Regions from separate parts of the Bacillus sp. CIS52 genome, predicted to be linked through region 2. Evidence: riboswitches for the same ligand, from Rfam matches in the RefSeq annotation. Region 2 holds a riboswitch; the other holds the start of a gene.
The links. A riboswitch is a leader RNA that binds a small molecule or an ion and turns the genes downstream of it on or off. The one in region 2 is predicted to bind S-adenosylmethionine.

Region 1 (5,582 bases), on a different contig from region 2:
GCCGAGTCTCGGCTCTTCCTTTCTTTCTGAAGGGTGAATAAATGCGCGGATGCCTTCATCTGTAATCAGAAAAGAGCCAGATGCGATCAGTCTGTACACCGTGCCTGTCAAGTCTTTATTCATGACGTCTTCCTCTGCATCCGTAAATAATTCACTGATGATATCCTCAGGCGCCGGCTTGGCAAACATGCGTCCGCGGCTTGTCACCTTCAGCATGCAATACAGTCTGTCGCCTTTTTGCGGCCAGACGGATTTGTACGGAGGAAGATGCTCCGTTGCGACGAGCGCGTCTTTCGACAGACCGACGTCGACGAATACGCCCATATCTTCCACTGCGTCCGTCACTTCCACCCATCCGTAATCATAAAAGCTGATGAGCGGCTTTTTCATTGTCGCCGCGAGTCTTTCCTGATGGTCGACGTAAATAAATACGTCCACTTCATCTCTGTCTTCGATATCCTCCGTGATTTCACTGTTATGTAAAAGAACCGTATCCTCGCCGTCCGTTAAAAAATAACCGAAATCGGTCTGGTGATCTATACTAAGCGTGAGCTGCTGCCCTGGTTTCATGTTATCGTCCTTCCTGCTTCGCCCGTCAGAGGCTGATGTTTTTCTCATTTTTTCCAATTCGCACAAATTCATGCTTTGTGCTGTTGGACATTTCTCTTTATTCTACTATAATCAACACATAAGTGAAATGTTATAGGAGGTTTTCTCATGGCAAAAGAAAGTTCTTTTGATATTGTATCCAAAGTTGAATTTCCTGAAGTGCAGAATGCGATTCAGATGACGCTGAAAGAAATCGGCACGCGCTATGACTTTAAAGGATCTAAAAGCGATGTGACTTTAGAAAAGGAAGAACTCGTTCTGATTTCTGATGATGAGTTTAAATTGAATCAGCTCAAGGATGTGCTGAGCGGCAAGCTGATTAAACGGGATGTGCCGACGAAAAACATTGAATACGGCAAAATCGAAAATGCATCGGGAGGCACGGTGCGCCAGCGCGCGAAGCTTGTACAGGGCATTGATAAAGACAACGCAAAAAAAATCAACGCGGTGATTAAAAACTCCGGCTTGAAGGTTAAGTCGCAGATTCAGGACGACCAAGTGCGCGTCACCGGAAAAAATAAAGATGATCTGCAGCAGATTATTGCAGCCGTCCGCGGAGCAGACCTGCCGATTGACGTTCAATTTATTAATTTCAGATAAATTATGTGATTCCTATTGATTATTGTCTCTATTTTCGGTAAATTTGGAGAAAGGGATTTTCACAGTTAAGTTTTGGAAACCCATGACAATTACATGAACGTTCTTATCAAGAGAAGCCGAGGGACTGGCCCGACGACGCTTCAGCAACCGGTGTAGTGGTTTACCCAAACCATGACCAAGGTGCTAAATCCAGCAAGCTAAAAACAGCTTGGAAGATAAGAAGAGAGACAAATGATTACAAAGTCTTCTTCTTAAGAAGACTTTTTTTATTTCTCTTTTTTCCTTGCTGAATGTGATGAAGGAGGCAAACAATGGGACTATTACAAGACTTAGAAGAACGGATTTTAATCGGAGACGGCGCGATGGGCACTCTCCTCTACTCCTACGGCATTGACAGATGTTTTGAGGAACTGAATGTATCTAAGCCCGATGAGATCAAGCGGATACATAAGGCATACGTGGAAGCCGGTGCAGATATCATCCAGACGAACACGTACGGCGCGAATTTTATTAAGCTCTCCAGATACGGCCTTGAGGATGAAACGAAAAAAATCAATCAGGAGGCGGTCAGAATCGCGCGCGCTTCCTCAGACGGCGCTTATGTATTGGGAACGATGGGCGGCATCCGCACCTTTAACAAAAACGCCTACAGCCTTGAAGAGATTAAACGCAGCTTTCGGGAGCAGCTTTATTTATTGCTGCACGAAGAGCCGGACGGCCTGCTTTTGGAAACATACTATGATTTAGAAGAGGCGCGCGAAGTGCTGAAGATCGCCAGAAAAGAAACGGAACTTCCGATCATGCTGAACGTATCCATGCACGAACAGGGCGTGCTTCAGGACGGAACGCCGCTTCGGGAAGCTCTCAGGTCAATTGCCGATCTCGGCGCTGATATAACGGGAATCAATTGCCGGCTCGGCCCGTACCACATGATTGAAGCGCTCACCGAAGTGCCGATTTTCCGTGACGCTTATTTATCGGTCTATCCGAACAGCAGCCTTCCGTCCTTAGAAGAAGGCCGGCTTGTTTATGATACGGACGATGCCTATTTCCGGGAAAGCGCCGTACAATTCCGCACTCAGGGCGCTCGCATAATCGGCGGCTGCTGCGGCACGACGCCCAACCATATCAGAGCCATGGCTGAAGCGGTGCGCGGACTTTCACCGGTCACTGATAAAGAAGTGAAAATCAGACGGGAAGAAGAAGTCATCTCCGTCCGGGATGAACGGACCGAGCCGAGTTTAAACGAAATCGCCGCGCAAAAACGGTCAATTATCGTAGAGCTTGACCCGCCGAAAAAATTGAATTTTGACAAATTTCTGCAAGCGGCGGCTGAATTAAAGGAAACCGGCATAGAAGCGCTGACGCTCGCCGACAATTCATTGGCGACACCGAGAATCAGCAATGCCGCCTGCGGTTCATTGCTGAAAGAGCGCCTTGATATCCGTTCTCTCGTCCATATTACATGCAGAGACCGCAACATCATCGGCCTTCAGTCACATTTAATGGGACTGGATACGCTCGGGCTTACCGACATTTTAGCTATCACCGGCGACCCTTCAAAAATCGGCGACTTTCCGGGGGCTACCTCCGTCTATGATTTAACGTCCTTTGACTTGATCAGGCTGATTAAACAATTCAACGAGGGCATTTCTTTATCGGGGAAACCGCTCGGCAAGAAAACAAACTTTTCCGTAGCGGGGGCATTTAACCCGAATGTCCGTCATTTGGATAAGGCCGTAAAACGGCTGGAGAAAAAAATCGAGTGCGGCGCTGACTACTTCGTGTCTCAGCCTGTCTACTCAGAGCAGCAGCTCATTGACATTCATCATGAAACAAAACATCTCAAAACACCGGTGTATATCGGAATCATGCCGTTAACGAGCAGCCGCAATGCAGAGTTCATTCATCATGAAATCCCGGGCATTAAGCTGTCTGACAGCATCCGCGAAAAAATGGCGCTCGCCGGCGAAGACAAACGGAAGCAGAAAGCCGAGGGCCTCGCCATCGCCAAGTCGCTTCTTGACACGGCGTGTGAACTGTTCAACGGAATTTATTTAATCACCCCGTTTCTCCGTTCTGATTTGACGTCAGAGCTCGCTGCTTATATTAAGCAAAAGGATGAAAAGCGGGCCGATGTATATTTACATTGATAATCAAGAGGCCGCCTGATGTGACAGGCGGCTTTTTATCACAGCAGAAGACACGGCGTACCGCGCGGCATGGCGGCGCTTGTCTGGTGCAACGCCAGATGTCACGTAAAGGGATATTACGAAAAGCTCGGCTGGCAAAGCACCGGCGGCCCCTTTGACATACCCGGCATCGGCCCCCATGTGATCATGTATAAAGAACTCTCCTGAAACAGAAAAAGCCCCCAGAGAAGCACCCTCTGAGGGCTTTTTCATCAGCTTCCGTATTGACGCCTCCCCGCTTTTTTATTACCCTTTGTTCATGAAGCAACATGCAATTCGGCAAGGACACCGGGTATGAAACGATATCTGTCAACTGCTGATCAGCTATTTTTTATGAAAAGGGAGTATGAGATGAATACGATCCAAAAACCGAAAATCCCGAAAGAGCTGCCGGTGCTTTCTTTCGCTGAAGCGCTTCAAGACGATCAGATCAAAGAAGCGGTCATTGAAAACGGCATCATAAGCGGCAAACTGCACGGCCTGCGCGCCGAAAAAGTCATTTTCAGAAATACCGTTTTTACAGATGTCTCTTTCAGACATATGGAATGTACGGATGTCTTGTTTGAAAAATGTGATGTTTCAAACGCAGATTTCAGCGGAAGCATCATCCATAGAACGGTCTTTCAGCATTCAAAACTTCTCGGCTTGAATCTGGCCGATTCCGCCATGCGCAACGTACAGTTTGAAGACTGCCTCGCAAATTACAGCTCCTTCAGCTATTCCAATATGAAGCATGTCCGGTTCGACACGTGCACTCTTACAGAAAGCGAGTGGAATGATGCCGCGCTTGAACACACAGATCTTGAGGCATGTGATCTGAACGGCGCAAACTTCATCGGCACGTCCCTTTTTAACATGGATATCAGCACGTGCACATTTGATCACCTGCATGTCTCACTTGAGAAGCTGAAAGGATGCCGAATCTCTCCGGCGCATGCCGTTACATTCGCAGAAGCGCTCGGGGCCATTGTGACGTGACCTTTTATCAAACGAAACGGCGTATACAGGAGGCCGGCTGCTCGGCATTGGTAATGTGGGGTGCGGCTTTTTATTTTGCGGCGCTTTCTACTCAGATAAAAGGAATTCTCCCAAGCCATGTTGAATGTATCGAAAGGAAAAGGGGGAATTGGAGTGTCAGACATTGTAAAGCTTTATCACTATCACAGATGGGCGAATAAGGAAGTCATCCAGCATCTGAAGACCGTGCCTCAGGCAAGCATACAGCAGAAACTGCAAAGTGTTTTTCCGACTGTGAACGCCGTGCTTGTGCATATATACCGGGCTGATTTCATCTGGCTTCACGTGCTTTACGGAGAAACTTACGAACAAATCGTCTCGCAATTTGACCAATTTGAAAAGCTCGACGGAGATTTTGCGGCGATTGAACATAGAATGACTGAGCTGGACAAAGAATACAAAGAATTTTTAAGAAAATTGGAGAACCCGGAAAGTCCGATCTCCATTTCCCATCCGCGTCTGGGATCGCTCCAGACGACATATGCCGATGTGATCCGCCATGTTGTGAATCATGGCACATACCATCGCGGCAATATAACGGCGATGCTTCATCAAATGGGGTATAAAGGCGTGCCGACTGACTACATTTTTTTTTCATACGAATCATAAAAAAGCAAAGGCCAGCTGAGCCTTTGCTTTTTTACTTCGAATCTATCATAAGGCATAGCTGGAAGCGCCTGGGGTAAGCTTTACAGGCCTTCCGGTTTTAAAAGATTCCGTGGCTACGATCCCGATTTCTAAGTTAATCGTGGCATCTTCATGCTTGCTGATCCCTCTTCTGTTCTCTGGTTTTAGGTCAGTCCGTTTTCCGGCTTACGAATTTGCGGTATTCAAGCGGCGAAATGCCTTCAATCTGTTTAAACAGCTTAGAAAAGTAGGTCGGGTCCTCCATGCCGATGGCGTCCGCGATCGCCCCCATTTTGTCATTGGTTGCGGACAAAAGACGCTTCGCCTCCGTCATTCTGACTTTGTTCGTATACTGGCCGGGCGTGACGCCGAGCACCTGCTGCATACAGCGGGTCACATAGTCTTGATTGTAATGAAGAGCCGAAGAGAGCGCTTTGATGGTTGTTTTCTCCTGATAGTGCTCCTGAAGGTACCGGGCGGCCTCCCATGCGACTCTTTCCTGTGCGGACGGTATTTGGAACGCTTCCTTTTGAAGGT
Region 2 (6,009 bases):
TGACTTTGCTGATATTTTCAATCCCGAGCGCGGCAGCTGTTTCCTTCGCTACGTCAACCTCACTGAAGCCCTGCTGTTCAAAGCCGACAGAAAATGTTTTAAGGTTCGGGTGAAATTCTTTCGCAACTGAGACGATAAAAGAAGAGTCGATGCCGCCGGATAGAAACGAACCGACAGGAACGTCACTTCTCATGTGGACTTTGACAGAGTCAAAGATTGCGTCTCTGACTTCTTTCACCAATTTATCTTCATCGGACTGAACAGGCTTAAAGTTCGCTTTGAAATACGTTTTAAACGCGATTTCGCCTTCCGGGCGGATCGTAAACTGGCTGCCCGGCTCGACTTTTTTCACTTCAGCGTCAAGCGTGCTCGGTTCAGGGACGAATTGGAAAGACATATATTGCTGTAAAGAAGCTTTATCGAGATCAATACCGTTTTGAGCGGCCATTAAACTTTTTCTTTCAGATGCAAAATACACTTTGTCCCCGATGGTTGTGTAATACAGCGGTTTAATGCCGAACGGGTCTCTCGCGCCGTACATGACACGGTCAGTTTTGTTCCAGATTAAAAACGCAAACATTCCGCGAAGCTTTGAAGCAGCTTCTTCTTTATAATGACGGTATGTCGCAAGGAGCACCTCTGTATCGGAATCTGTATTGAAAGTGTAGCCTTTCGCTTCAAGCTCTTCTCTCAATTCAATGTAGTTATAGATTTCGCCGTTAAAAATGATCCAATATTTCTCATCTTCATATGATAAAGGCTGTCCGCCGTTTTCTACGTCAATAATACTGAGCCGTCTGAAGCCGAATCCGACGTGCTCATCATGATAATACCCATCGCTGTCAGGACCGCGGTGAACGATCATTTGGTTCATTTGTTTGATTAGCTCTTCTTGATCTGCGGTTTGAGTTAATGGATGCTTATTAAAAACACCGACAAATCCACACATAGTATAGCCTCCATAAGTGTAATTTTCTAATTGAACCCCCTTTTTATAGACGCTTTGTTACGCCATTGGTTTCACGCTATGTAAAAAATAAGCATGGCAGCATCTGCAAAAAGGGAAAGCCGCTTAAATAAGCGGCTATAAAATTATTCTCCTAGTGCTTCTTTGCGAAGCGCATCCGCCTTGTCAGTACGCTCCCAAGGAAGATCCACATCGTGACGTCCGAAGTGGCCGTAAGCGGCAGTCTGTTTATAGATCGGACGGCGCAAATCAAGCATTTTAATAATGCCGGCAGGTCTCAGGTCGAAGTTATTCCGTACGACTTCGATCAGTTTCTCTTCAGAAGCTTTTCCTGTATCAAATGTATTGATGGAAATAGATACAGGCTGTGCCACGCCGATTGCGTATGCAAGCTGCACTTCACAAGAATCAGCAAGTCCTGCAGCCACGATGTTTTTTGCTACGTATCTCGCAGCGTAAGCCGCTGAACGGTCTACTTTCGTCGCATCTTTACCGGAGAATGCACCGCCGCCGTGGCGTGCATATCCGCCGTATGTGTCAACGATGATTTTACGGCCGGTAAGTCCCGCATCGCCTTGAGGACCGCCGATTACGAAACGTCCCGTAGGGTTGATGAAGTATTTTGTTTCGTCATCAATCAGTTCCTCAGGCACGACAGGGTTAATGACATGCTCTTTCAGATTGCGCTGAATCTGCTCAAGCGTAATTTCCGGATGGTGCTGAGTTGAGATGACGATCGCATCGATGCGGACCGGCTTGTTGTTCTCATCATATTCAACGGTAACTTGCGTTTTTCCGTCAGGGCGAAGGTACGGAAGAATGTCTTCTTTGCGGACTTCGCTCAAACGGCGGGCCAATTTATGCGCCAAAGAGATCGGAAGCGGCATAAGCTCTTTCGTTTCGTTACACGCATAACCGAACATCAGACCTTGGTCACCCGCTCCGATAGCTTCGATTTCAGCATCGCTCATTGTGCCTTCACGCGCTTCAAGAGCCTGATCGACACCCATCGCGATATCCGCAGACTGTTCATCAATTGATGTTAAAACAGCGCAAGTCTCCGCATCAAATCCGTATTTTGCCCGTGTGTAGCCGATTTCTTTAATCGTTTCACGGACTGTTTTCGGAATGTCAACGTATGTTGAAGTTGTAATCTCTCCGCTTACCAGCACAAGGCCTGTCGTTACAGATGTTTCACAGGCTACGCGCGCGTTCGGGTCTTTTTTTAAAATCTCATCTAAGATGCTGTCAGAAATTTGGTCACAGATTTTATCCGGATGACCCTCAGTAACAGATTCAGATGTAAATAGTCGACGGTTTTTACTCATTCACTTTTCCTCCTGAAAAAAGATCTTTTTAAAGACCTTCTCATATGATACGGAACTCGCTCCCTCTTAATACAATGTCATACTATATCAGAGAATGTTAATTGGCATATTTTATGAAATAAAAAAACCTTTTCCACTCGAGGAAAGGGTTTGGTCTGTGTGCCTTTCACTCTTATCGCTCAAGGAAATATTAAACCTTGCATCAGGTTAGCACCTTGGTTTCCCACAGTGTATTCACCTGCTTTTTTACAGAGAAACCGGTTGCTGGGCTTCATCGGGCCTGTCCCTCCGCCAGCTCGGGATAAGAGTATCCGCTCAATGAAATATCTTATCGTAAAAGGGCGGAAAGTGTCAATATGAATTAAAGCGATTACGCGCCTTTATTTCAGGAAGCAATGGAAAAACACAAACAAATAATAATAAACAGTATAGACTATTTTTATATATGTGTTATACTAATTCCACATTCAGCGAAATACAAATAAACCGGCAAAGGAAGGGTTTTATGAAATTAGTTGATTTAACTGCAGATCTTCAAGCATTACTCGCAAGTCCAAATGTGCATCATAATTTATCGGCGCCAAAACTTACCGAAAAAGTGATCACCCGAAATGAAGGCACACTGACATCTACGGGCGCCGTACGCGCCACTACCGGTGCATATACGGGGCGATCACCTAAAGATAAATTTATCGTTCGTGAAAAAAGCACAGAAAATCAAATTGATTGGGGCGCAGTGAACCAGCCCATTTCTGAAGAGGCGTTTGAAAAGCTGTACGCCAAAGTCGTCAGCTACTTAAAACAGAGAGATGAACTGTTTGTTTTTGAAGGATTCGCAGGCGCAGATGAAAAATACAGACTGCCGATTACAGTCGTAAATGAATTTGCATGGCACAACCTGTTCGCGCGCCAGCTGTTTATCAGACCGGAGACGGCTGAAAGGGATTCGGAAGCACAGCCCTTTACCATTCTCTCAGCTCCGCATTTTAAAGCGGATCCGGAGACGGACGGCACGCATTCGGAAACATTTATCATTGTATCTTTCGAAAAGCGCGTCATTTTAATCGGCGGTACCGAATACGCCGGAGAAATGAAAAAATCAATTTTCTCCATTATGAACTTCCTTCTTCCGCAGCAAGATATTCTGCCGATGCACTGCTCAGCCAACGTCGGTGAAAAAGGTGATGTCGCCTTGTTCTTCGGTCTTTCCGGCACGGGGAAAACGACGCTTTCGGCCGATGAGGACCGGAAACTGATCGGCGATGACGAGCACGGCTGGTCAGACTCCGGCGTGTTTAACATTGAAGGCGGATGTTATGCTAAATGTATCAATCTGAGCGAAGAAAAAGAACCGCAGATTTTTCGTGCGATCCGCTTCGGCTCTGTTCTTGAGAATGTTGTGCTTGATGAAAAAACGGGTGAGGCGGATTACGACAATTCCTTCTACACGGAAAACACAAGAGCCGCGTATCCGATTGAGATGATCGGCAATATCGTGCAGCCGAGCATTGCCGGCCATCCGCAGGCGATCGTCTTTTTAACGGCGGACGCGTTCGGGGTGCTCCCTCCGATCAGCAAACTGACGAAGGAACAGGCAATGTATCATTTCTTAAGCGGGTACACAAGCAAACTCGCGGGAACCGAGCGCGGCGTGACATCTCCGCAAACGACTTTCTCCACGTGTTTCGGTTCACCTTTCCTGCCGCTTCCGGCTCACGTCTATGCCGAAATGCTCGGGCATAAAATCGACGAGCACGGCGCTCAAGTCTTCCTGGTCAACACAGGCTGGACCGGCGGAGGGTACGGAGTCGGAGAGCGGATGAAACTTTCGTATACAAGAGCGATGGTAAAAGCCGCAATTGACGGCACGCTTGATCAGACAGATATGACGGCAGACAGCATTTTCGGCCTGCACAGCCCCGTTCACGTTCCGGGCGTTCCGGATGAGGTTCTTCAGCCTGAAAACACATGGAGCGATAAAAAAGCATACAACGAAAAGGCGCTGTTTTTAGCCAATGAGTTTAAAGAAAACTTTAAAAAGTTTTCTCATGCAGACTCGATCGCCAAAGCCGGCGGGCCTCTCGTTTAATCAAAAAAGCCAAGGGCGCTGCTGCCCTCGGCTTTTGTTTTTTCAGTTAGTCGAATGAAGCGAAGTGAGTCTGTATGTAATGCTCGTCCGTCCGTTCGCCCATTCGAGCTTTTGGACTTCGCCGGTCCCGGATTTCTCGCCGTTTTTTGTTTTGCGCACGTCCATCGGAATATCAAGAGGATAAACGCGGTAGCCCTCTTTCTCCAATAAAAAAATATTTTCCTCTATCCGTTTTTCATTGCCTTTTGTCACAATCATTGTATTAAATTCAACAGGCATTCCCAAAATGAAAATCCCCTTTCATTCTCTTTTTCTTTATTATCATATCATAAATCCGTTATCTTACCTTGTCTTCATCCATTCCGCCAGACGCCGGACTATGCGTCTATTTTCCTGCGGCGGAAAATAATGCGTAAAACCGCTGTAATACCAGGTTTCTACCGGTTTTCCCACCTCTTTCAGCCTGTCCTCAATCATCCGGGCATGTTCGATCGAAACATTTTCGTCATTCTCGCCATGGATGAGCAGCACAGGCGCTTGAATACGGTCTGCTTTTTCAAACGGCGAACGCCATCTGTATTCATCCGGCACCTTTTTCGGCGTGCCGCCGATCACCCGCTTCATCATCCGCCGCATATCCTTCCGCTCTTCATAAGTAAGCACCATATCACTCACACCGCCCCAAGAGACGAGCGAAGCCGCCTGATGCCCCATCTCGATCGCAGTCAAAAGCCCCATGATGCCGCCCCGGGAAAACCCGAAAATATGAACCCGGCCTTCCCTGACGTTCGGGTGATCCCGAAGCAGGCGGAAAGCGGAAAACGCGTCCTCTCTGTCCTCTCCCGCAAAATCTTCATTTCCCTCGCCGCCCTGATTGCCTCTGTAATAAGGTGCAAACACGACAAAGCCTTGGGAAGCGAACTGAACGATTCTTCCCGGGCGGACCATGCCGACATTTTTTATGCCGCCGCGCAAATATAAAAAACCGTCGTATGTTCCCGGCGCCGCAGGCTCGGCAAGGAGCCCCTTTACCTTCAGCCCTTCTGACTCGTAGCATACCGCAAAGAGCCGGACATGCGGGCTCGGAGACGGAAACCTTCTCTTTTCAACCAGCAAAGCAAATGAGCCTCCTTCATCATCAGTTTTTTTATTCTTTCCCAACCTGAATATGGGCACTCACACATTTTTTATACCCATCATACGATATGTAAAGCAAAAAGGGTTATTTTAACGCTTAATATAAGGAGGTTACAACGTGAACAAATGGCTCAAAACGAGCTGTATCTTTGTCATATGCGCCCTATTCCTGCTCATTCTTCCGGCCTGCAGACAGGAAGAAAGTCTGACAAAGGTGAAGGTGGCGGAAGTCACACACTCCGTCTTCTATACGCCTATGTATGTCGCTGAAGCGAAGGGTTTCTTTAAAAAAGAAGGGCTTCAAGTGTCTCTTCAAACAACATGGGGCGGAGACAAAACGATGACATCGCTTTTGTCAAACGGCTCTGACATCGCGCTGGTCGGTTCTGAAACATCTATTTACGTGGAAGCGCAAGGAGCTAAAGATCCTATCATCAACTTCGCGCAGCTGACGCAGACAGACGGCACTTTTCTCGTGGCGCGGAAGG

Region 1: it holds a riboswitch for S-adenosylmethionine, as region 2 does, so the genes downstream of both, ACH32G_RS03800 (bifunctional homocysteine S-methyltransferase/methylenetetrahydrofolate reductase) here and metK (methionine adenosyltransferase) in region 2, are expected to answer to the same signal.

What each region holds. Positions count from the first base shown of each region.
Region 1 covers NZ_JBIUFR010000001.1:836,708-842,289, forward strand. Annotated here, with positions in the region: gene ACH32G_RS03790 (CvfB family protein) at 1-618, opposite strand, end outside; gene ACH32G_RS03795 (YajQ family cyclic di-GMP-binding protein) at 718-1,209, shown strand; SAM riboswitch class I at 1,310-1,431, shown strand; gene ACH32G_RS03800 (bifunctional homocysteine S-methyltransferase/methylenetetrahydrofolate reductase) at 1,521-3,362, shown strand; partial or broken gene ACH32G_RS03805 (GNAT family N-acetyltransferase) at 3,441-3,569, shown strand; gene ACH32G_RS03810 (pentapeptide repeat-containing protein) at 3,753-4,379, shown strand; gene ACH32G_RS03815 (DinB family protein) at 4,533-5,027, shown strand; gene ACH32G_RS03820 (AraC family transcriptional regulator) at 5,215-5,582, opposite strand, start outside.
Region 2 covers NZ_JBIUFR010000002.1:20,739-26,747, reverse strand. Annotated here, with positions in the region: gene asnB (asparagine synthase (glutamine-hydrolyzing)) at 1-949, opposite strand, end outside; gene metK (methionine adenosyltransferase) at 1,093-2,295, opposite strand; SAM riboswitch class I at 2,465-2,603, opposite strand; gene pckA (phosphoenolpyruvate carboxykinase (ATP)) at 2,801-4,384, shown strand; gene ACH32G_RS10010 (DUF2584 domain-containing protein) at 4,427-4,669, opposite strand; gene ACH32G_RS10005 (alpha/beta hydrolase family protein) at 4,727-5,500, opposite strand; gene ACH32G_RS10000 (ABC transporter substrate-binding protein) at 5,640-6,009, shown strand, end outside.